2 regions of the Acidovorax sp. GW101-11A03 genome follow, and region 2 is predicted to be linked to the other one. Evidence: predicted binding sites of a transcription regulator. Region 2 holds the regulator's gene; the other holds the start of a gene.
The links. The regulator HrcA, encoded in region 2, represses chaperone genes, less so after heat shock. The targets are predictions, from matches to a motif close to TTAGCACTCNNNNNNNNNGAGTGCTAA.

Region 1: a site for HrcA is predicted at 10,585-10,611, ahead of rpoH (RNA polymerase sigma factor RpoH). Genes of this name have one in related genera too.

Annotation. Positions count from the first base shown of each region.
Region 1 is NZ_JBWKZU010000012.1:416-11,812, reverse strand. Features, by position in the region: gene coxB (cytochrome c oxidase subunit II) at 1-155, shown strand, start outside; gene ctaD (cytochrome c oxidase subunit I) at 185-1,816, shown strand; gene AC07Z7_RS07420 (cytochrome oxidase small assembly protein) at 1,828-1,938, shown strand; gene AC07Z7_RS07415 (cytochrome c oxidase assembly protein) at 1,957-2,595, shown strand; gene AC07Z7_RS07410 (DUF2970 domain-containing protein) at 2,592-2,816, shown strand; gene AC07Z7_RS07405 (cytochrome c oxidase subunit 3) at 2,881-3,762, shown strand; gene AC07Z7_RS07400 (twin transmembrane helix small protein) at 3,884-4,114, opposite strand; gene AC07Z7_RS07395 (SURF1 family protein) at 4,130-4,936, shown strand; gene AC07Z7_RS07390 (SCO family protein) at 4,878-5,621, shown strand; gene AC07Z7_RS07385 (COX15/CtaA family protein) at 5,618-6,802, shown strand; gene cyoE (heme o synthase) at 6,799-7,701, shown strand; gene AC07Z7_RS07375 (SCO family protein) at 7,707-8,321, shown strand; gene AC07Z7_RS07370 (Bug family tripartite tricarboxylate transporter substrate binding protein) at 8,459-9,496, opposite strand; gene rpoH (RNA polymerase sigma factor RpoH) at 9,613-10,554, opposite strand.
Region 2 is NZ_JBWKZU010000004.1:119,777-131,173, reverse strand. Features, by position in the region: gene rdgB (RdgB/HAM1 family non-canonical purine NTP pyrophosphatase) at 15-614, opposite strand; gene rph (ribonuclease PH) at 664-1,398, opposite strand; gene AC07Z7_RS03625 (PP2C family protein-serine/threonine phosphatase) at 1,520-2,422, opposite strand; gene AC07Z7_RS03620 (serine/threonine protein kinase) at 2,505-3,521, opposite strand; gene AC07Z7_RS03615 (YicC/YloC family endoribonuclease) at 3,597-4,514, shown strand; gene gmk (guanylate kinase) at 4,551-5,171, shown strand; gene rpoZ (DNA-directed RNA polymerase subunit omega) at 5,188-5,391, shown strand; gene AC07Z7_RS03600 (RelA/SpoT family protein) at 5,489-7,768, shown strand; gene greB (transcription elongation factor GreB) at 7,848-8,405, opposite strand; tRNA gene AC07Z7_RS03590 (tRNA-Arg) at 8,485-8,561, opposite strand; tRNA gene AC07Z7_RS03585 (tRNA-Ile) at 8,769-8,845, opposite strand; gene hrcA (heat-inducible transcriptional repressor HrcA) at 8,896-9,900, opposite strand; gene AC07Z7_RS03575 (DUF6966 domain-containing protein) at 9,964-10,557, shown strand; gene AC07Z7_RS03570 (hypothetical protein) at 10,732-11,136, opposite strand; gene AC07Z7_RS03565 (hypothetical protein) at 11,381-11,397, opposite strand, start outside.

The DNA of each region.
Region 1 (11,397 bases), on a different contig from region 2:
TGCTCAAGGGCGCTGCCAATGGGGCCATGCCTGCCTGGGCACAGCTCAGCGATACCGATATTGCCTCTGTGGTGACCTACACGAAAAACTCCTGGTCCAACAAGACCGGGCAGCTGGTGCAGCCTGCTGAAATCGTGGCCCAGCGCGGCAAGTAATCATCGCCCAACGTATTGAGGAATCCAACATGAGCGCAGTTCTCGACAACCACGGTCACGCGGGCGACCATGCACACGACGACCATGGCCATCATGGCCCCACCGGCTGGCGCCGCTGGGTGTACGCCACCAACCACAAAGACATCGGCACGCTGTACCTGCTGTTCGCCTTCACCATGCTCATGGTGGGCGGCGTTCTGGCGCTGCTGATCCGCGCCGAGCTGTTCCAGCCCGGTCTGCAACTGGTGAACCCCGAGCTGTTCAACCAGCTCACCACCATGCATGGCCTGATCATGGTGTTCGGCGCCATCATGCCGGCCTTCGTGGGCTTTGCGAACTGGATGATCCCGCTGCAGATCGGCGCATCTGACATGGCCTTTGCCCGCATGAACAACTTCAGCTTCTGGCTGATGATTCCTGCGGCCATCATGCTCGTGGCATCGTTCTTCATGCCCGGTGGCGCCCCCGCCGCCGGCTGGACGCTGTATGCGCCGCTGACGCTGCAGATGGGCCCCTCCATGGACGCTGGCATCTTCGCGATGCACATCCTGGGGGCCTCGTCCATCATGGGCTCGATCAACATCATCGTGACCATCCTCAACATGCGTGCCCCCGGCATGACGCTGATGAAGATGCCCATGTTCGCCTGGACTTGGCTCATCACTGCCTACCTGCTGATTGCCGTGATGCCCGTGCTGGCTGGCGCGATCACCATGACGCTGACGGATCGCCACTTCGGCACCAGCTTCTTCAACCCCGCTGGCGGCGGCGACCCCGTGATGTACCAGCACATCTTCTGGTTCTTCGGCCACCCCGAGGTGTACATCATGATTTTGCCGGCCTTCGGCATCATCAGCCAGATCGTGCCCGCGTTCGCCCGCAAGAAGCTGTTCGGCTACGCCTCCATGGTGTACGCCACCTCGTCCATCGCCATCCTGTCGTTCATCGTGTGGGCCCACCACATGTTCACGACCGGCATGCCCGTGACCGGCCAGCTGTTCTTCATGTACGCCACCATGCTGATCTCCGTGCCCACGGCCGTGAAGATCTTCAACTGGATCGCCACCATGTGGCGTGGCTCCATGACGTTTGAGACACCCATGCTGTTTGCCGTGGGCTTCATCTTCGTGTTCACCATGGGTGGTTTCACCGGCCTGATTCTGGCCATGGCCCCTATCGACATCCAACTGCAGGACACGTACTACGTGGTGGCCCACTTCCACTACGTGCTGGTGGCTGGTTCGCTGTTCTCCATGTTCGCTGGCGTGTACTACTGGCTGCCCAAGTGGACGGGCGTGATGTACTCCGAAGCCCGTGGCCAGATCCACTTCTGGGGTTCGCTGATCACCTTCAACATCACGTTCTTCCCCATGCACTTCCTGGGCCTGGCTGGCATGCCCCGCCGCTATGCCGACTACCCCATGCAGTTCGCTGATTTCAATGCGATTGCTTCCGTGGGCGCATTCGGCTTCGGTCTGATGCAGGTGTACTTCTTCCTGGCCGTCATCGTGCCCGCCATGCGTGGCAAGGGTGAAAAGGCCGCTGCCAAGCCTTGGGATGGTGCCGAGGGCCTGGAATGGGAAGTCCCATCCCCTGCGCCTTTCCACACCTTTGAGAACCCACCCAAGCTGGACGCCACGGCCACCCGTGTGATCGGTTGAGGACCATGCCCATGACACCCGAGCAGAAAAAGAGCAACCTGCGGATGGCGCTGATCCTGGCGTCCATTGCGGTGGTGTTCTTCGTCGGGTTCATGGCCAAGGTGTTCTTCCTCTCCCGTTGAGCTGAGGCCCCACCTGCCATGAGCCTGCGCCGCGAAAACGCCAAGATGGTCGGCAAGCTGGTCGTGATTGCGGCTGGTATGTTCGCCTTCGGCTACGTGCTGATCCCGATCTACAAGCACATCTGCGAGATGACGGGCATCAACATCCTGTCGCTGTCCGAGCGCCAGGTGCCGGGCAACGGCGTGGCAGGCAAGGACGTGAAGCTGCCAGCGAATACGCAGGTAGACAAGAGCCGCACCATCACCGTGGAGTTCGACGCCAACGCGCGCGGCCCCTGGGACTTCAAGCCCGCCCAGCGTTCGGTGCAGGTGCACCCTGGCGAGCTGACTACGGTGATGTACGAATTCCAGAACGTGCAGAACCGCCGCATGGCCGCACAGGCCATTCCGAGCTATGCCCCGCGCCAGGCGGCAGCCCACTTCAACAAGCTGGAGTGTTTCTGCTTCAACCAGTATGTGCTGGAGCCCGGTGAAAAGAAGGAGTGGCCCGTGGCCTTCGTGATCGATCCGCGCCTGTCCAAGGATGTGACCACCATCACGCTGTCCTACACGTTCTTCGAAGTGGGTGGCAAGACGCCAGCCGCACCAGAGTCCACTGCGGCAGTGGGTGGCGCCCTGTCCACCCCCAGCGTGTTGGTGACGGGGGTGGGCTCATGAATGCGCCCCTCGATCCATCCGCCGTGAAGCCGCTCGGGCGCAAGGGCTCGCTGCTGCGCACGGTGCGCGCGGTGGCCTGGTCGCTCGTTGGCCTGCGCAAGGGCAGCGAGTACCAGCAGGATGTCGAAAAACTCAACCCGTTGCACATCATTGTGGTGGGACTGGTCGCGGTTTTTTTGCTGGTGATGGGGCTGATGGCCTTGGTGAATTGGGTAGTGTGAACGGGTTGTTGGACCCGTATCGACAACAAGACTGAAAACAAAGATCTGAGATTCAGGAGCTGAAATGAGTGCATCAACCCACGGCGGAACCCCGTACTACTATGTGCCTGCCGAGTCGCGCCACCCGGTGATGGCGGCTGCAGGCCTGTTCTTTGTCATCCTCGGCGCAGGCCAGTGGATCAACGGCCATGACTGGGGCAAGTATTCCCTGGCCCTGGGCCTGGTGTGGTGGCTGTTCACGCTGTACCAGTGGTTCGGTGACGCGGTGCGCGAAAGCGAAGGGGGCCTGTACGGCCACAAGATCGACCTCTCGTACCGCTGGAGCATGAGCTGGTTCATCTTCTCGGAAGTGATGTTCTTCGGCGCGTTCTTCACGGCTCTGTGGTGGGCGCGCGCACACTCGGTGCCTGCACTGGGCAGCCTCGACAACGCACTGCTTTGGCCTGATTTCAAGGCGGTGTGGCCCAGCGTGGCGGCCGGTATGACGGCCTCGCCAGCTGGCATCGTCGAGCCCTTCCAGACGGTCGGCCCCTTCTGGCTGCCCACCATCAACACCGCGCTGCTGCTGACCTCGGGCGTGACACTGACCATTGCCCACCACGCACTGCGTGAAAACCATCGCGGCAAGACGATTGCTTTCATGTGGGCCACGGTGCTGCTGGGTTTTGTCTTCTTGCTGGTGCAAGGCTACGAGTACTACCACCTGTACACCGACTTGAACCTCAAGCTCAATTCGGGTGTGTTCGGCTCCACCTTCTTCATGCTGACCGGTTTCCACGGCTTCCACGTGTTCCTGGGCATGCTGATGCTGCTGGTGATCACGCTGCGCCTGCAAAAGGGCCACTTCACCGCCGACAAGCATTTCGGCTTTGAAGGTGCAGCCTGGTACTGGCACTTTGTGGACGTGGTGTGGCTCGGCCTGTACGTCCTGGTGTACTGGATGTAAGCATCCCACGGCACCCACAAAAAAGCGCCTCGCGGCGCTTTTTTTGTTGGAGGGGAGGGCAGCAAGAAGGCTGGATCTTTGCCCCTGTGGCTGGCGAGGACCCTTGCTGGAACAGGCTCTGTCAGCGGGTTGCGGGCAGGCCGGTGGGCTGTATGTAGCCCAGCTGCCAGGCAATCAGAATGCACACAAACAGCACAATGGACAACCCCACCCGCACTGCCAGTGCCTTGGCCATGTGGTTGCCTCTGCGCTTGTCGTCCTGGCTGCCCCGGCCTCTGCGCATCATGAAGAACAAGGCCGAGGCGAGGCTGGCCAAAATGGCGATGAACGCCAGCACTACGAGGTATTTCATGGAGCACATTATCCCGTGACCACTGTTCGCCGCCCCCTGGGTCTGCGCTTCTGGCTCATCACGCTGGCCGCAGTGGCGGGCATGCTGGTTACCGCGTCGCTGGGGCGCTGGCAGCTGTCGCGTGCAGCGCAGAAAGAGGCCCTGCAGGCCATGCTGGACGCGCGTGGCCGCATGCCGGCGATGGATGGCCGTGTGCTGCTGTCGAAACCCGCCATGGCAGCTGCAGAGGCCGAAACCCTTGTGCACCGCGCGGTGATGCTGGAGGGGCGCTGGTTGCCCGAGCACACCGTGTACCTCGACAACCGCCAGATGAATGGCCGCCCCGGGTTTTTTGTGCTGACGCCGCTGCAGTTGGTGGGCACACCTTCGGGGGGGGTGCTGGTGCAGCGGGGCTGGGTGCCGCGCAATTTTCAGGATCGCACCCAGCTGCCCCAGGTGCAAACCCCGCAGGATGTGGTGGTGCGCGTGGTGGGACGCGTGGCCGCCGCGCCCTCGCGGCTGTATGAGTTTGGCGGCGGCGAAAGCAGTGCTGGCGGCCATGGCGCCGAGGGGTCTTCCCGCATCCGGCAAAATCTCGACCTGGCCGCGTTTCGCACCGAAACCGGCCTGGCGCTCGCCCCGCTCACCGTGGTGCAGACGGGCGAGGCGGTGGGTGCGGGCGACGGCCTGCAACGCGACTGGCCCGTGGTGGGCGCAGGCGTCGATAAACACTACGGTTACGCATTTCAATGGTTCGGGCTCTGCGGCCTGATGGCACTTCTTTATGTCTGGTTCCAAATCGTCCGACGGTTCATTCGCCCGCGCAGCCAGCCTGCCCCCTGAAGTCCACGCCGAGCACCCGCTCGGACTGACCGTGCACACCTTGCCCGAGGCCGGAGATGCCGTGGCCAGCGCGCAGCGCACCCGCCATGGTCGCTGGAAGATGCTGGGCGTGTTGGCGATCTGCGCGGCACCGGTGATCGCCTCGTACTTCACCTACTACGTGATCCGCCCTGAAGGCCGCCGCAACTATGGAGAGCTGATCGATCCCCAGCGCACCCTGCCTGCGCTCACCGTTGCTACGCCGGATGGTGCCCCGGTGCCCCTGGCCTCGCTCAAGGGACAGTGGCTGCTGGTGAGCGTGGCCGGTGGCGCCTGTGATGCGGTCTGCCAGAACCACCTGTATCTGCAGCGGCAACTGCGCGAAAGCCTGGGCAAGGAAAAAGACCGCCTGGACTGGGTCTGGCTCGTCAACGACAACGCCGCCATCCCCGACGCGCTGGCACCCGCCCTGCAAAAAGCCACGGTGCTGCGCGTGGATGCTGCTGCACTCAACGCCTGGCTCGCACCGGCGGCGGGCCAGCAGCAGGCGGATCACCTGTATGTGGTGGACCCCATGGGCAACTGGATGATGCGCTTCCCTGCTGCCATGGATGCCAGCGGCGCCGCCAAGGCCAAGCGGGACCTGGAGCGCCTGCTGCGCGCCTCCTCGTCCTGGGACGACGCCGGGCGGCCGGGCCAGCCATGAGCGATATCCAGCCTCTGTACGACCTGGCGCCGGTGCTGGAGCTGATGCTCCTGGGCCTGCTGATTGCATTGGGGCCGCTGGCCTGGGTGTGGGTGCGCAACCGTCGCAGCTCTCCCATGCGGCGCCTGCAGGCGCTCACGGTGCTGACCTTGTTTCTGACCTTTGACCTGGTGCTGTTTGGCGCCTTCACCCGTCTCACCGATTCGGGCCTGGGCTGCCCCGACTGGCCCGGCTGCTACGGCAACGCCAGCCCTATGGGCGCGCGTGCAGAAATTGCGGCCGCGCAAGAGGCCATGCCCACAGGCCCCGTCACGCATGGCAAGGCCTGGGTGGAGATGATCCACCGCTACCTGGCCACCGGCGTGGGCGTGCTCATCATTGTGCTCACGGTGTCGTCCTGGGTGCAGCACCGCCGGGCCCAGCGCGGCGTGGCCGAGGCGCCTCCGCTCAGCCCCTGGTGGCCCACGGTCACGCTGGTGTGGGTGTGCCTGCAAGGGGCCTTTGGCGCGCTCACGGTGACGATGAAGCTCTTCCCCGCCATCGTCACGCTGCACCTCATCGGTGGACTGGTGTTGCTGGCGCTGCTGTGTGTGCAGGCGGTGCGCCACACCCACGCGGCACAAGGCCGCCTGCCCACCGTGATCTCGCCCGCACTGCGCCGGGGCCTGGCCTGGACGGGGTTGTTGCTGGCGCTGCAGGTGGTGCTGGGCGGCTGGGTCAGCACCAACTATGCCGTGCTGGCATGCACCACCTTCCCCACCTGCCAGGGCAGCTGGTGGCCCGCGATGGACTTTGCCCAGGGCTTCCAGGTCTGGCGCAAGCTGGGCATGCTGCAGGACGGCAGCCACATCAGTTTTGCGGGCCTTACCGCCATCCATTACGTGCACCGCCTCATGGCCTATGTGGTGCTGGCGGCGCTTGCATGGCTGGCCTGGCGCCTGCACCGCAGTGGCGCGCTGCGCGCGCAAACGCGCTGGCTGGCGGGCTTGTCGGTGCTGCAACTGGCCACCGGCCTGTCCAACGTGATCCTGGACTGGCCGCTGGTGGCCGCCGTGCTGCACACCGGCGGCGCGGCGGCCCTGGTTGTGGTGCTGACCTGGGCCCTGGTGTCCAGCCGTGCAGCCGTGCCTGTTTCCCGAGAGTTTTCCGCGCCGCCTGGCGCATCGAGAGTGTCCGCATGAGTGTTGCCTCCCCCCATGCTGTTGCCTTGCCCTCGCGCATGCAGCAGTTCTATGCGCTGACCAAGCCCCGAGTGGTGCAGCTCATCGTTTTTTGCGCCCTGATCGGCATGGTGCTGGCCGTGCCCGGCCTGCCGTCTGCCGCGCAGCTGGGTCACATGGCGCTGGCCAGCGCCGGGGTGTGGCTGGTGGCTGGCGCTGCCGCAGCCTTCAACTGCATCGTGGAGCAGGGCATTGACGCCAAGATGAAGCGCACCGCCTGGCGCCCCACGGCCAAGGGCGAGCTGTCCAATGCGCAGACGCTGCTGTTCTCCGCCGTGCTGTGCGCCGCAGGGTCGGCACTGCTGTACTTCTGGATCAACCCGCTGACCATGTGGCTCACTTTTGCCACGTTCGTGGGCTATGCGGTGGTCTACACCGTGATCCTGAAGCCCCTCACACCGCAGAACATCGTGATCGGCGGCGCATCCGGTGCCATGCCCCCGGTGCTGGGCTGGGCCGCCATGACGGGGGACGTAGGCCCCGAGGCGCTGATCCTGTTCCTCATCATCTTCCTGTGGACGCCGCCGCATTTCTGGGCGCTGGCGCTGTACCGCGTGGAGGACTACCGCAAGTCCGGCCTGCCCATGCTGCCGGTTACCCATGGCAACGAGTTCACCCGGCTGCAGGTGTTCCTCTACACCCTGATCCTGTTTGCGGGCTGCCTGATGCCGTTTGTGTACGGCATGAGTTCGTGGATCTACCTCGCAGCGGCCGTGCTGCTGTCTGCGGGTTTTTGTGGCTACGGCTTTGCGCTGTGGCGCAACTACTCCGACGCGCTGGCGCGCAAGACCTTCCGTTTTTCCCTGATCCACCTGAGCGTGCTGTTTGCCGCCCTGCTTGTGGACCACTACGTGCTGTGAACCCCATGCTGAAACGAAATGCTCTCAAAACGATAGCTGTCAGTGCTTTATCCATAGGCGCGGCGGGCCTTTTTGGTGCTTGTTCTGAGAAGAAAAAGGCCGAATTTCGTGGTGTGGACATCACCGGCGCCGACTACGCCCGGGATCTCCCGCTGACCGACCACAACGGTCAGGCACGCCACATCCAGGACTTTGCGGGCAAGGTGGTGGTGGTGTTCTTCGGCTTCACGCAGTGTCCCGACGTGTGCCCGACATCGATGCAGGAGCTGGCCGAGGTCAAGCAGATCCTGGGCAAGGACGGCGACCGCCTGCAAGGCATCTTTGTGACGGTGGACCCGGAGCGCGACACGCCCGAAGTGCTCAAGGCCTACATGGCCAACTTCGACCCGAGTTTTCTGGCGCTGCGTGGCTCGCCCGAGCAGCTTGCGGCCATCGCCAAGGACTTCAAGATCTACTACAAGAAGGTCGATGGCAAGACGCCCACCAGCTACACCATGGACCACTCGGCGGGCAGCTACGTGTACGACCCTGCCGGGCGCCTGCGCGTGTACAACCGCTACGGCAGCGGTGCCCAGGCCCTGGCCGCCGACGTCAAGACCCTGCTTGCCGAAGGGGGCTGAGATTTCTGCGGGTGCGCCAGCCCGCATGCATGCTGGTTTGACAGTACTGGCAGTAAAAAACCCGGGCAGGCACGTTGGCCAGACCCGGGTTGAAGTTTGCTGGTGGCAAAGGCGTGCGACGTCTCCGCCGCGCAGATTCACTCCGCCTTGATGCCGCGCATCGCGATCACACCGCCCAGCAGGTTGGTGTCGGCCTTCACGCGGTTGGCCAGCCCCTCGGGCGACGAGCCCACCGTCTGCCAGCCTTGCTGGAACAGCTTGCCGCGCACCTCTTCGCTGCGGGCAATCTCGCTGATCAGCACCGCCAGCTTGGCCTGGATGGGCTTGGGCAGGGTCGAAGGCGCTGCAAAGGCATTCCAGATTTCCAGGTTGAAGTTGCTGATGCCTGCTTCGGCCAGGCTGGGCACATCGGGCGCCAGCGGGCTGCGTCCGGAAGACGTCACACCAATCGCGCGCAGCTTGCCCGCACGCACCTGGGCCTGCGCCAGGGCCGGGGGCAGCAGCGCCATCTGCAACTGCCCGCCCAGCATGGCGGTGGCCACCTGCGGGTAGCCCGGGTAGGGCACATGCACCGGGTTGATGTTGCTGCGCGACTTGAGCAGCTCGGTGCCAATGTGGCCCACCGTGCCCACACCCGGCGTGCCATAGCTCCACTTGTCGCCGCCATTGCGGGCCGCCACGAAGAAGTCGCGGGCATTGCTGTTGGCGGGCACCCCGGGCTGGCTCACGGGCGCGGTCAGGATCAAGGGCGAGGTGCCGATCAGGCTCAGTGGCGCCAGATCCTTGATCGGGTCATAGGGCACGGCTGGATTCAACAGCTTGGCAATGGTCATGTTGCCGTTGATCATCAGGCCGATGGTGTGGTCGTCGCGCGCCTTGGCCACGGCATCGGCAGCAATGTTGCCGCCTGCGCCCACCTTGTTTTCCACAATCACGGGCTGGCCCAGGGCCTTGGACAGCGGCTCGGTGAAGGTGCGCGCCGTGAGGTCGGGCGAAGACCCGGCGGGGAAGCCCACGATGATCTTGAGCGGCTTGGTGGGCCAGGCCAGGGGGGCGGCGGCTGCGGCGGCGCCGGGCTTGGCGGCGTTCTGGGCCATGGCCCAGGGGGAGGCGGCTGCCAGCGCAATCAGCAGCGTAGAAGCACGGCGGGACACAACAGGGCGTGACGACAACATGGGAAGGGGTCTCCTCAACAAGAATATTCAGGGGCCAAAACGACACGGGGCCCCAGAACTGGGGCCCCGTGAGGCAACTTCTGCAGCCGGGGATATTAACCCCGCCACCCGCAGGCTCAGGCGTACTCGGCCAGTGCCTTTTTCATCTTCTTCATCGCCGCCACCTCGATCTGGCGGATGCGCTCGGCGCTCACTCCGTACACTGCAGCCAGCTCATGCAGGGTCATGCCGCCCGTGCCGTCGTCGTTGACCTTGAGCCAGCGCTCTTCCACGATGCGGCGGCTACGATCGTCCAGGCTGGCCAGGGCCGTGGCAATGCCATCAGTGGCCAGCGCATCACGCTGGCGCGACTCGATCATGGCCGTGGGCTCGTGCGAACCGTCGGCCAGGTAGGCAATGGGGCCAAACGCCTGCTCACCGTCGTCCGATGGGGCCGGATCCAGCAGCACATCACCTCCCGACATGCGGGTTTCCATCTCGATCACTTCCTCGCGCTTCACATTGAGTTGCGCGGCCACCGAGTCGATCTCGCGGTCCGACAGCGTGTCGCGGTGCGTGGCGGCGTCTTCTGCGGCGGCATCGGCCTTGAAGCCCTGCTTCATCGAGCGCAGGTTGAAGAACAGCTTGCGCTGGGCCTTGGTGGTGGCCACCTTCACCATGCGCCAGTTCTTCAGGATGTATTCGTGGATCTCGGCCTTGATCCAGTGCATCGCGTAGCTCACCAGGCGCACGCCCTGGTCCGGGTCAAAGCGCTTGACGGCCTTCATCAGGCCCACATTGCCTTCCTGGATCAGGTCGCCATGGGGCAGGCCGTAGCCCAGGTACTGGCGCGAAATCGAGACCACCAGGCGCAGGTGCGACATCACCAGCCGGCCAGCGGCATCCACATCGTTGTTGTCCTTGAGCTGCCGCGCATAGGTCTGCTCTTCTTCGTGTGTGAGCAGGGGCAGGCGATTGACGGCCGAAATGTAGGCGTCGAGGTTGCCCAGCGCAGGCACCAACGCCCAGGGGTTGGCGGGAGCCAGGGTCATCGTCGCGGTTCCAGACTGAATGTTCATTCCAGGAATCCTTTCCTCTAAGCCAAGATATTAGCACTCCATGTGATTGAGTGCTAAACCCATAGTTCCCCTGCGGGTGAACAAAGTGGCCTGTCCACCATCGCCAGTGTCGATTCCACTCGTGTCGATTCCACTCGAGTTTTGTATTTTTCTCATTGAGTTTTGTATTATTCAGATACCCTAAAGTTCACGCAACTATTTGATTTTTAAGAGAAATTTCAGTTTCCCCCAAAGCGACCCGTACTGCCCATGTCTACTTTTTTGGGCAAAAACTCCGATAACGTGGCCCCGCCCTTCCGGGCAAGGTTTCGGATGCCGAAGGCTTAGAGGCATGGCACACCGGCTTAGGACAAGTTGGTTGGTGTAAGTGCTCGCTGACTTTTGGTGCCTGATCAACGGCTGACAGCTTGAGAGGATTAGGCCCCTTCCATGTATCTTCGGATGGTGCATCGTCGGTCGCTCTTTCCATCGCTAACGAACTATGTGTTCGTCAGGAGGAAGCCTCCCCCGGCGTTCAAGTTAATGGTGCGCGACCGTCAGGTCTAGGCTGGTTCCAGTCGTTCGCCGCGAGCAGCCTGGACGACTCCTTCGGTCACCACCGGCCAATCGAGGGTCAGTGGCGCGTATTGCAAAACCACCTCCGAAACCTGCCTATCGATAGGTGGTGCCCGCGATCTGAACTTAAATGGCCGGTCCGGCGTGAGGCGACCGGGTATGTCACCACATCAGTACGCGGCACTACACACGGATCCTCGGCCCCTGAGTCGGTGAACTCGGGCCGGAGCGCGCCGACTACGGGACGTACTCGATGCGTAGAACCAAGGCGTTGCTGATCGATCGGCA
Region 2 (11,397 bases):
TCTTGCCGTCCCTTCTACAACCAGCGCTCACGCATCAGCGCCAGCATCTGCGCGGCAGAGCGGCCCCGGTGGCTATGGGCGTTTTTAACCTCCACGGGCAGCTCCGCAAAGGTCTGGCCGAACTCGGGGATGAACATCACGGGGTCGAAGCCAAAACCGTTGGCGCCCCGGGGTTCGGTGGTGATCTCGCCCACCACGCGGCCCACGGCAATCAGCGGCTCGGGGTCTTGCGGGCTGCGCACAGCAACCAGGGTGCTGACCATGGCGGCGCGGCGGTTGGCCACGCCTTGCAGTTGCTCCAGCAGGGCGCGCACGTTGTTGGCGTCGCTTTTCTCGTAGCCAAACTGGGTGCAGTAGTACGCCGTGTCCACGCCCGGCAAGCCGCCAAAGGCATCGACACACATGCCGGCATCGTCGGCCAGCGCGGGCAGGCCCGTGTGCTCAGACGCAAACCGTGCCTTGGCCAGGGCGTTTTCGACAAAAGTGCGGAAGGGCTCCTCGGCCTCGCCCACGCCCAGGTCGGCCTGGCGCACCAGCTCCACGCCCAGCGGGGCGAACATGGCCTGCAGCTCGGCCAGCTTGCCACGGTTGTTGGATGCAAGAACAATTTTCATAGTCAAAATGGCCTCTACCGCCCGACCAGCATGCCTGAGTAGCTATAAATTAGTGAGTATCCTGAAGGGCTTGCTGCTGCAGCTGCACCAGCTGGGCGATGCCCTTTTCGGCCAGGCCCAGCAGCTGGTCCATCTCGGCGCGGGTAAAGGCCACGCCCTCGGCCGTGCCCTGCACCTCCACATAGTGGCCCGCGCCGGTCATCACCACGTTCATGTCGGTGTCGCAATCCACGTCTTCCACATATTCCAGGTCCAGCAGCGGCGTGCCCTGCACGATGCCGACCGAGATCGCGGCCACGGGCTGCAGCAGGGGCGACTGGGTGATCTTGCCGCTGGCCAGCAGCTGGTGGACCGCATCTTGCGCGGCCATCCAGGCGCCGGTGATGGCGGCGGTGCGCGTGCCGCCATCGGCCTGGATCACATCGCAGTCGAGCTGAATGGTGCGCTCGCCCAGCAGCTTGAGGTCAAACACCGCGCGCAAGCTGCGGCCGATGAGGCGCTGGATCTCTTGCGTGCGGCCAGTCTGCTTGCCGCGCGCGGCCTCGCGGTCGCTGCGGGTGTGGGTGGCGCGCGGCAGCATGCCGTATTCGGCCGTGACCCAGCCTTCGCCACTGCCCCGCTTGTGGGGCGGCACGCGTTCTTCCACCGAGGCGGTGCACAGCACCTTGGTATTGCCGAACTCGATCAGCACCGAGCCTTCGGCGTGCATGGTGTAGTGGCGGGTGATGCGCACGGGGCGCAGCTGGTCAGCGGCGCGGTCGCCGGTGCGAAGGAATGTGGTCATGGTTCTTGGGTGTCCAGAAAATGCCTTCCATGCGCCGCCCAAGGCGCACGCCAGAAAACGAAACAGGTCAGATAGCAGGCCTGCGCCCGCTGCACGAGGCCGCGCAGCCGAGGCAGGTCAGTCAGGCTTTTCGAGCAGCAGAGCGACGAATCGCCTCGTTGATTTCGGCAATCGAACGCTCGATGGCCGCGTCGTCCAGGTCATCCACCAGCCCGTCGAGCGGCCCCGCCTGGATGGTGGATGCAAACACGTCTTCGCTGATGCTGTCGGTGGATACGCCCTGGGTGGACTCGAACGCATCGGGCGTCTCCCACTCCAGCGCCACCACGGTCACGTTGTCACTGCTGTCGCCCGCCTTGCGCAGGGCGTCTTCGACCAGGTCGGGCACGGCATGCGACACCGCGTTGCGCGAGAGCTGCTTGGCGATCTCGTCGTCGCTGAGCGTGCCCCACAGGCCGTCGGAGCACAGCAGGATGCGGTCGCCCTGCTCCAGGTACACGGGCCCGGTGATGTCGTAGATGGGCTTGGTGGGCGAACCCAGGCAGGTGAACAGCACGTTGCGGTTGATCCGCTCCAGCCCCGGCGGCGGGTTGTTGCGCAGCTCCATGTACGAGTGGTCGCGCGTGCGGGTGAGCAGGTCGCCGTCTCGCACCATGTACAGGCGCGAATCGCCGCAGTGGATCCAGGTGGCGGTGCCCGCCTGCAGCACAGCCGCCACCAGCGTGGTGCGGGGCGTGTCGAGCATGCCTTTGTCGGTGGCGTAGCGCAGGATCTGGTGGTGCGCCGCCAGCAGGGCGCCGGACAGGAATTCCTGCACATCCTTGAGCTGGGGCTTGGCCTCGCGCTGGAACAGCGCCGAGACGGTCTGCAACGCGATCTGCGCCGCGATCTCGCCCTCGGGGTGCCCCCCCATGCCATCGGCCAGAACAAACAGGCCCGATTCGCGCGTGTAGCAATAGCCCATGCGGTCTTCGTTCTTCTCGCGGCCACCGCGGCGGCTGATCTGGAATACGGAGAACTTCATAGTGATCCACGCAAACAAGGATGCACCAATGCATCGTTACTGAAACTGCGCCATGCCCGAACCCGCTTTGCGTGGGCCGTTTTCATTTGGGTTTGGCTCCGATGCCGGTGGCTTCACCCACCTTCTGTACATTTTTCTTGGTGTCGGACACCAGGGTGTCGAGCTGCAGGCGCATCTTCTCGGCCACCGAAAGTTTGGTGTAGCGGCGTTCGCCTTCGCGGCTCAGTTCCTTCTGCAGCGCAAACACCGACTGCGGGCGCGACAGCGGGTCGAGCGCCATGCACCATTCCACCACCTCGATCAGGTTGTCGGAGTACACGCCGCGCAGCTTGGTCAGCGCCAGCGAGAGCCGGTCCTTGTCGATGCGCTGCGGCGCCTCATTGGGCGGAAAACCCTGCATGCAGGCGTAGATGCAGGCGCCGATGGCGTAGATGTCGGTCCAGGGGCCCATGGACGAGTCGCGGCGGTACATCTCGGGCGCGGCAAAACCAGGGGTATACATGGGGCGGATGAAATTGCCCTCTTTGCTCAGCACCTCGCGCGCGGCGCCAAAGTCGATCATCACGGCCTTGTTGTCGTCGGTGATGAAGATGTTGGCGGGCTTGATGTCCAGGTGCAGCATCTTGTGCTGGTGCACGATGCGCAGCCCGCGCAGCACCTCGTCGAACAGCGAGCGGATGGTGGATTCGCGGAAGACCTTCTGCGTCTTCAGGTCGCGCGCGGTGATGATGAAGTCCTGCAGGGTCGCACCCTCCAGGTAGTTCATCACCATGTAGACGGTTTCGTTCTCGCGGAAGAAGTTGAGCACGCTCACTACCGAGGCGTGCGAGATCTGCGCGAGCGCGCGGCCTTCTTCAAAAAAGCTCTTGAGGCCCAGACGGTAGAGCGAGAGCTTTTCGGACGGCACCTTGGGTAGCAGCTCGCCGGGCGCGCGGGTGGCCAGCGACGAGGGCAGGTATTCCTTGATGGCGACTTGCTGGCCTTCGGCATCCAGGGCCAGGTAGACCACACCAAAACCGCCGGAAGACAACCGGCGCACCACGCGGTAACCGCCAATTGCGGTATCGGGCGGCAAGGGTGCCGGCTTGATTTTTGACATATTTTGCGAAGATGATTCGGGGGCAAGGCGGAACCCGGATAATCGCCGGATCGCAAGCAACCATCAAAAAGTCCAATGCCAGTTTACAGCATGACCGGATACGCCAGCGCACAGCATGGCGCATCTGCCGCCGGCGCTGAAACCGACGCCCGCGCACCCCAATCGCGCCGGCTGGGACTGGAAATCCGCTCGGTCAACAGCCGCTTTCTGGACCTCTCGTTCCGCTTGCCCGACGAACTGCGCGCCCTGGAGCCTGCCCTGCGCAGCCTGCTCACGGCGCGCCTCAAACGCGGCAAGGTCGAGGTGCGCGCCGCCCTGGACACCGACGACAGCAACACCCTGCAGGACCCGCCCCCGCGGCTGCTGCAGCGGCTTAACTCCCTGCAGGATTCCGTGCGCGCCTGGCTGCCCAGCGCCTCCCCGCTCACGGTGGCCGACGCCCTGCGCCTGTGCGCCAACGCCCATTCCGGCACGGAAGACTGGAGCGAAGCCGTCCCCGCGCTGGCCGAAGAAGCGCTCACCGCCCTGCTGGCGGCCCGGGAACGCGAAGGCAAACGCCTTGCGACCATGCTGCTGGACCGGGTCAAGCAGCTGCGGACCCTGGCCCAGCAGGCGGTGCCCATGGTGCCACTGCTGGTCGAGCAACAGCGCCAGCGCTTCATGGAGCGCTGGAAGGAAGCCATGGCCCTGACCGACGGCGCCACCCTGCCCGAGGCCGCCCGCGACCGCGCCCTGACCGAGGCCACCGCCTTCGCCATCCGCATCGACGTGGCCGAGGAAATCACCCGGCTCGACTCGCACCTGGACGAGATCGAGCGCCTGCTCAAAAAAGGTGGCGAAGTGGGCAAGCGCCTGGATTTCCTCATCCAGGAACTGCACCGAGAGGCCAACACGCTGGGCTCCAAGTCGGCGGCTCTCGACCTCACGCGCATCAGCGTGGACATGAAGGTGCTGATCGAGCAGATGCGCGAGCAAGTGCAAAATATCGAATAACACTCATTTTTTGATAGCGCACAGCGCACATCAACTATGGACTATCCCGGAAATCTCATCGTAGTGGCGGCGCCCAGCGGCGCTGGCAAATCCAGCCTGGTCAAGGCGCTGCTGGAGCTGGACTCGCACGTTCACCTCTCGGTCTCCCACACCACCCGCGCCCCGCGCGGCCAGGAGAAACACGGCCGCGACTACTACTTCGCGTCGCAATCCGAGTTCGACGCGATGGTGCAGAGCAATGCCTTCGTGGAATGGGCGCATGTGCACGGCAACCGCTACGGCACCTCCAAGAAAGCCATTGAAGAGCGCATCACCCAGGGTTCGGATGTGATCCTGGAAATCGACTTCCAGGGCGCCCTGCAGATCAAGGAGGCCTTTGCCAACGCCGTGCTGGTCTTCATCCTGCCACCGAGCTGGGAAGAGTTGCGCTCACGCCTGGAGCGGCGCGGGGAAGACACGCCGGAGGTGATCGAAGTCCGCCTCAAGAATGCAGCCGAAGAGATGGCACAGGTCAGCAAATTCGACTTCGTTATAATTAACGAATTGTTTGAGCGCGCGCTTTTCGATCTGAAGGCCGTTGTTCACGCCCAGCGACTCAAGTACGTCGCCCAGCGCCGCGCACGTGCTGACACCTTCCAGTCGCTCAATATCACCTGAATCCCGGAGTAAAACGATGGCACGCATCACTGTAGAAGACTGTCTGGAAAAGATCCCCAACCGCTTCCAGCTCGTGTTGGCCGCCACGTACCGTGCCCGCATGCTGAGCCAGGGCCATGCCCCCCGCATCGAAAGCCGCAACAAGCCTGCCGTGACCGCCCTGCGCGAAATCGCCGAAGGCAAGGTGGGCCTGGAAATGCTCAAAAAGGTTCCTGGTTGAGCCGTTTTCTGGGCAACGCCCCCGAAAGAGCACCGCGACAGCGGTGCTTTTTTTTTCCCGGAATTCGTCCGATGCGCTCCCGCGCTACATTTAAGGCATGAACGCGGTGCTCAACTCACCTTCTGCAACGCAGCCCCGGCCTGGCGATCTGCCGACGGCAGGCAACCTCTCGGCTGCGGCCGCTGCCGCCAACGCAGCGGCGGCCAGCTTTGCCGCGCTGACAGACAGCCTCGACTATCTGGATGCATCCAGCATTGAGCAAGTGCGCCAGGCGTACCGCTTTGCCGACGAAGCGCATCTGGGCCAGTTGCGCAACAGTGGCGAGCCCTACATCACGCACCCGATTGCCGTGGCGGCCCAATGCGCCACCTGGAAGCTCGACGCTCAGGCCCTGATGGCCGCCCTGCTGCACGATGCCATGGAAGACTGCGGCGTCACCAAGGCCGACCTGATTGACCGCTTTGGCGCGCCCGTGGCCGAACTGGTGGACGGCCTGACCAAGCTGGACAAGCTGCAGTTCAACACCCGCGAAGAGAACCAGGCCGAGTCCTTCCGCAAGATGCTGCTGGCCATGGCGCGCGACGTGCGCGTCATCCTCATCAAGCTGGCCGACCGCACACACAACATGCGCACGCTGTCGGACATGCCGCGCAGCAAATGGGGCCGTATCTCGTCGGAAACACTGGAGATCTACGCCCCCATCGCCCACCGCCTGGGACTGAACCAGACCTACCGCGAACTGCAAGACCTGGCGTTCAGGCACCTGCACCCCTGGCGCTATGCCACGCTGTCGAAAGCCGTCAACAAGTCGCGCAACCGCCGCCGGGACCTGGTGCAGAAGGTGCAGACAGAAGTGGATGCCGCCTTCTCCAAGATCGGCATGAAGGTGCGCCTGGCGGGTCGTGAAAAAACCCTGTACGCCATCTACCAGAAGATGGACCTCAAGCACCTGAGCTTCGCGCAGGTCACAGACATCTATGGCTTTCGGGTGATCGTCCCCACCGTGACGGACTGCTACACGGCGCTCGGGGTGCTGCACCAGATGTACAAGCCGGTGCCCGGCAAGTTCAAGGACCATATCGCTATTGCCAAGCTCAATGGTTACCAGTCGCTGCACACCACACTGGTCGGCCCCTCGGGGGTGAACATTGAGTTCCAGATGCGCACCGATGAAATGCACGTCATTGCCGAGGCTGGCGTGGCCGCGCACTGGCTGTACAAGGCGCAGGACGGTGACGGCACTTCGGCAGAACGCCTGGGCACCAAGTGGCTGCAGTCACTGCTGGACATCCAGAACGAGACGCGTGATGCCGCCGAATTCTGGGACCACGTGAAGGTGGACCTGTTCCCTGACGCGGTCTACGTGTTCACCCCCAAGAGCCAGATCATGGCCCTGCCCCGGGGCGCGACTGTGGTGGACTTTGCCTATGCCATCCACAGCAATGTGGGCGACCGCACCACGGCAGCCAAGATCAACAACGAGCAGGTGCCGCTGCGCACCGAACTCAAGAACGGCGACGTGGTCGAGGTCATCACGGCCCCCGTTTCCACCCCCAATCCAGCGTGGCTGGGATTCGTACGCACCGGGCGTGCCCGCTCGAAGATTCGCCACTACCTCAAGACCCTGGCGCAGACCGAGTCAGAGGGCCTGGGCGAAAAGCTGCTGACGCAAGCCATTCGCGCCGAAGGCCTGGAGCAACTACCGCCTCTGAACGCAGAAACCCAGCCCCTGTGGGACAAGCTGTTGCGCTTTACGGGCAACCGCAGCCGCAGCGAACTCATGACCGATCTGGGCCTGGGCAAGCGCATCGCCAGCATCGTGGCCAAGCGGCTGATGGTGCTGATGTCGGAGCACGGCCATCGCCCCGATGCCTTGCTCATGACCCGCGAGCGCTATACCTCGCACGAAACACTGTCGCAAGGAGCCGTCACGCTCGACGGCAGCGAGAACGCCTCGGTGCAGTACGCGTCCTGCTGCCGCCCGGTCCCCGGCGACAGCATCGTGGGCTACCTGGGCCGAGGTGAAGGCCTGGTTGTGCACAACGTGCATTGCAGCGTGGCCAAGCGCTTGCAGCACAAGGACAGTGAGCGCTTCATTGCGGTGGACTGGTCGGATGAACCCACACGCATGTTTGAAACGGGCGTGGTGGTCACCGTCACCAACGGCAAGGGCGTGCTGGCCCGGGTGGCAGCAGAGCTGGCGAACTCCGAAGCAGACATCACCCACGTCGATATGGACGATGAGGCAGCACTGGACACCACGGACCTGCGCTTCATCGTTGCCGTGCGCGACCAGGCGCATCTGGAGTCGGCGCTGCGCAACCTGCGCCGCACCCAGGCTGTTATTCGGGCAGCCCGCATCACACCCCAGGCCTGAGAAGCCTTCCAGCAGCACCACTCAGCAGAGGACGGGGCCGCGGAAACCGCCTCTCTGCGAGCAACGGTCCCAACAGGGCTCAAGGTGAAGGCGACGGGTAGCGGACCTCCACCACCTCCAGATGGCGAACGCCCCCAGGGGTTGGCAGCTGAACCTCATCCCCCACACGGGCCTTGAGCAGCGCGCGCGCCACTGGGGAAATCCAGCTGACCTGGGATTCACGGCTGTCAGCTTCGTCAATGCCCATGATGGTGATGGTGCGCTCGACACCTTCATCGTCCAGATAGGTCACCGTCGCACCAAAATAGACTTGGTCGCTTCCTGCATGTTGACTGGGATCGACAACCTCGGCGATCTCCAGTCGCTTGGTCAGGAACCGGATGCGCCGATCGATTTCGCGCAGGCGCTTCTTGCCGTACAGATAGTCGCCGTTCTCGGAACGGTCGCCGTTGCTCGCCGCCCAGTGCACCACATCTACTATCTTGGGGCGCTCGTTGTCGATCAGGTCGAGCAATTCATCCCGCAAGCGCGCATACCCCTCGGGCGTGATGTAGTTCTTGCCGCCAGCAGGCAACGGTGGCAACGCCAACTCTTCATCGTCAGCACCATCGGTCTCTTTGGTAAAAGCCTTGCTCATCGCCAGATACTCCCGATCAGCGCAAAGCGCGCGGACAAATGAAAAAGCCTGCAATCTTGCGATTGCAGGCTTTAAACATTGGTGCGGCTGGCAGGAATCGAACCCACGACCCCTTGGTTCGTAGCCAAGTACTCTATCCAGCTGAGCTACAGCCGCTAAGCTTTGAATTATAGCATGATTTCTTGGCGACCCTTGAAATCTTTCTTTCTATTTGCACCCACTTGGTGGTGGCATGTCGCAAACAAAATCTAATTCAGCGCAAGCCACGATTGTAATGCACTCCAAGGCGTCTCCAAGAGAAACAGGGCACATTGCCGTTGAAAAATGGCTTTGATCACGATGATCACCCATGCGGGCAATGGGTGGTAGGGCGTGTTGGACTTGAACCAACGACCAAAGGATTATGAGTCCTCTGCTCTAACCAACTGAGCTAACGCCCCAAGCCATGCTCCAGCGCTATACAACGGGGCAAGCGCCGTATTGTAGGGGCTTACTTGCGATGGCTGAGCGCGTTGGAGACCAGCTTGGAGGTGATGTCCACAATCTGAATCATCCGGTCATACGGCATGCGCGTGGGGCCAATCACCCCCAGTGTGCCCACCACCGTGCCATCCACTTCGTAAGGGGCACTGACAATGGACAACTCTTCAAAAGGCACGACCTGGCTCTCCCCCCCGATGTAGATGCGCACACCTTCCGCCTGGCTGGAGATATCGAGGAGGCGCAAGATCTGCGTCTTTTGCTCGAAGAGATCAAAGGCCCGCCGCAGGTTGCCCATGTCACTGGAAAAGTCGCTGACTGCCAGCAGGTTGCGCTCGCCAGAGATGACGACTGCATCCTGTGCCTCCGACAATGCTTCGGACCCAACATTCACCGCCGCCTGCATCAGCGATGCAATTTCACCGCGCAGCACATCCACCTCAGACTTCAGTCGCTCGCGCACTTGCTCCATCGCGAGCCCCGCGTAGTGCGCGTTCAGGAAGTTGGAGGCTTCAATGAGCTGAGACTGGGAGTAGTCCGCTTCGGTAAAGATCACCCGGTTCTGCACATCGCCTTCGGGCGAGACGATGATGACCAGGAAGCGCCGCTCGGAGAGCCTCAAGAACTCGATGTGGCGAAACACGGAGGTGCGCCGAGGCGCCATCACGACACCCACAAACTGCGACAGATTGGAAAGCAACTGCGCAGCGTTGGCGATCACCTTCTGCGGCTGCTCGGGGGCAAGCTGGGGAGCCGTCAATGGATCCCGCTGCACGGTCAGCATGGTGTCCACGAACAGCCTGTAGCCCCGCGCAGTGGGAATTCGACCCGCCGAAGTGTGAGGGCTTGCGATCAGCCCCAGCTCTTCCAGATCAGCCATGACATTACGGATCGTGGCTGGCGACAAATCCAGGCCGGAAGCCCTGGACAGGGTGCGGGACCCCACCGGCTGTCCGTCGGCGATGTAGCGCTCGACCAGGGCTTTGAGCAACAACTTGGCACGGTCATCGAGCATGGAATGATTTTACTTTTGTAATCGTGTTTTGGCCCAGCGGCCCCGGCTTCCGCGGCGGTGGGGGTGGTCACGCAAGCTGCTAAGCGGCTCGCCAAGCATATCCGCCAGATTGGGCTGGTCGCACCAGCAGGAAGGGCAACGCCCGGCGGCCTGGGCCACATCTTCATCAGGCAAGGCACGCTTTCAGCGCCACATTTTGGCTTCTGGTTGACGGACAGGTTACACCCACCGTCTACTCAGGCCCGCCAGCGCCCCACGCCGTGGGGCAGAATTCGGCCAGAAGCGGTCATTCGCCAACGACGCTTCTACTATTTGGTTGCAAATCAGGTACTCATGGACTCAGGTATTCAAGAATTGGTGAGCACGCTCGAAGAGTTTGCGCACTTACTAGAGAGCGATGGCGACCAAAGTTGGAGCCTGTGGATTCGGACGGCTTCGCGCAAATTGAGCAATGGCGACGGTTCAGGTGTTGAGTACCTCTTGCGGGCCTACGGCGGCATGGGCTCAATCAACGACCTTGTTCTGGGCCAAACATTCCGCGATGGAACCTTCGCCTGGAAGCCCGGATACTTAGAACTGAACGAACGCTTTGAAACGCTTCGCGACAAGGCGTGGCATCTTGCACAGAACGTCAAGCGTTCACGTGGTGGCACTTGACACAGCAATTGCTCCCGTTTTCCCGGTAGGGGCCGTATTGAGTGACTGCTTCGGAGCGAGCTCGAATACCGCTTTGGGCCCGAAGCAGACGGTCGTACCGCTCAAAAGCAGACTCGGGTGAAAGTCTCGTTTCAATCGAGGCTGCAACCAGAGACTGCGAAACACAACGGCTGGTTAGCTCTTTCGGATCGTCACTGTGCCGTCTGACATGCGCAACGCCTCAACCCGCCACTCTGGTTCGTTCATCCCGTCGTGGCTTTGTACACCGAACGTCTCGACTACACCTTCAGCACCCGTCGGAGTGACTGTCCACCATGCACGCTCGTAAGGCGTGTCACCACGCTCGTGGTCGTAGCTTACTTCTATGGTCTCGGTCACATCCATTGCAACCTGAGACAACCAGCGAAGCAAAGGAATATTCCATGCGCCCAAACAACCGCAAGCTTCGGGTTCTCCGAGATCGCTCTCGCCGAGCACTTGTCGATTCGCTGCTGTTGCCCAAACAGTTTCGTCCTCAGGCTTCTGGAGATACTGTTGGCCGTACAGGTTTTCAATCAAGAGCAGTTCAGTAATGCTCATGTAGAGCCAACCATTGTGCGATCTAGCGGCCTTCAGAATTCGTCGTAGTGAGCCGCAGTACTTGATGCGGTCCACCGCTTGACCTGCTTCGCGGAGTCTTAGCGTTGCGTAAATTGGCATGAGTAAAGCGTGTGCGAAAGGCGGCTTCTGGCCGGATTCTGCCCCACGGCGAGGGACGCTAGCGGGCCCTGAGCTGTCCTAGACCTTGCTATTAAGCGGTCATCGTCCAGCGCCATGAGAACGCTCAAGTTGCTAGAGCGA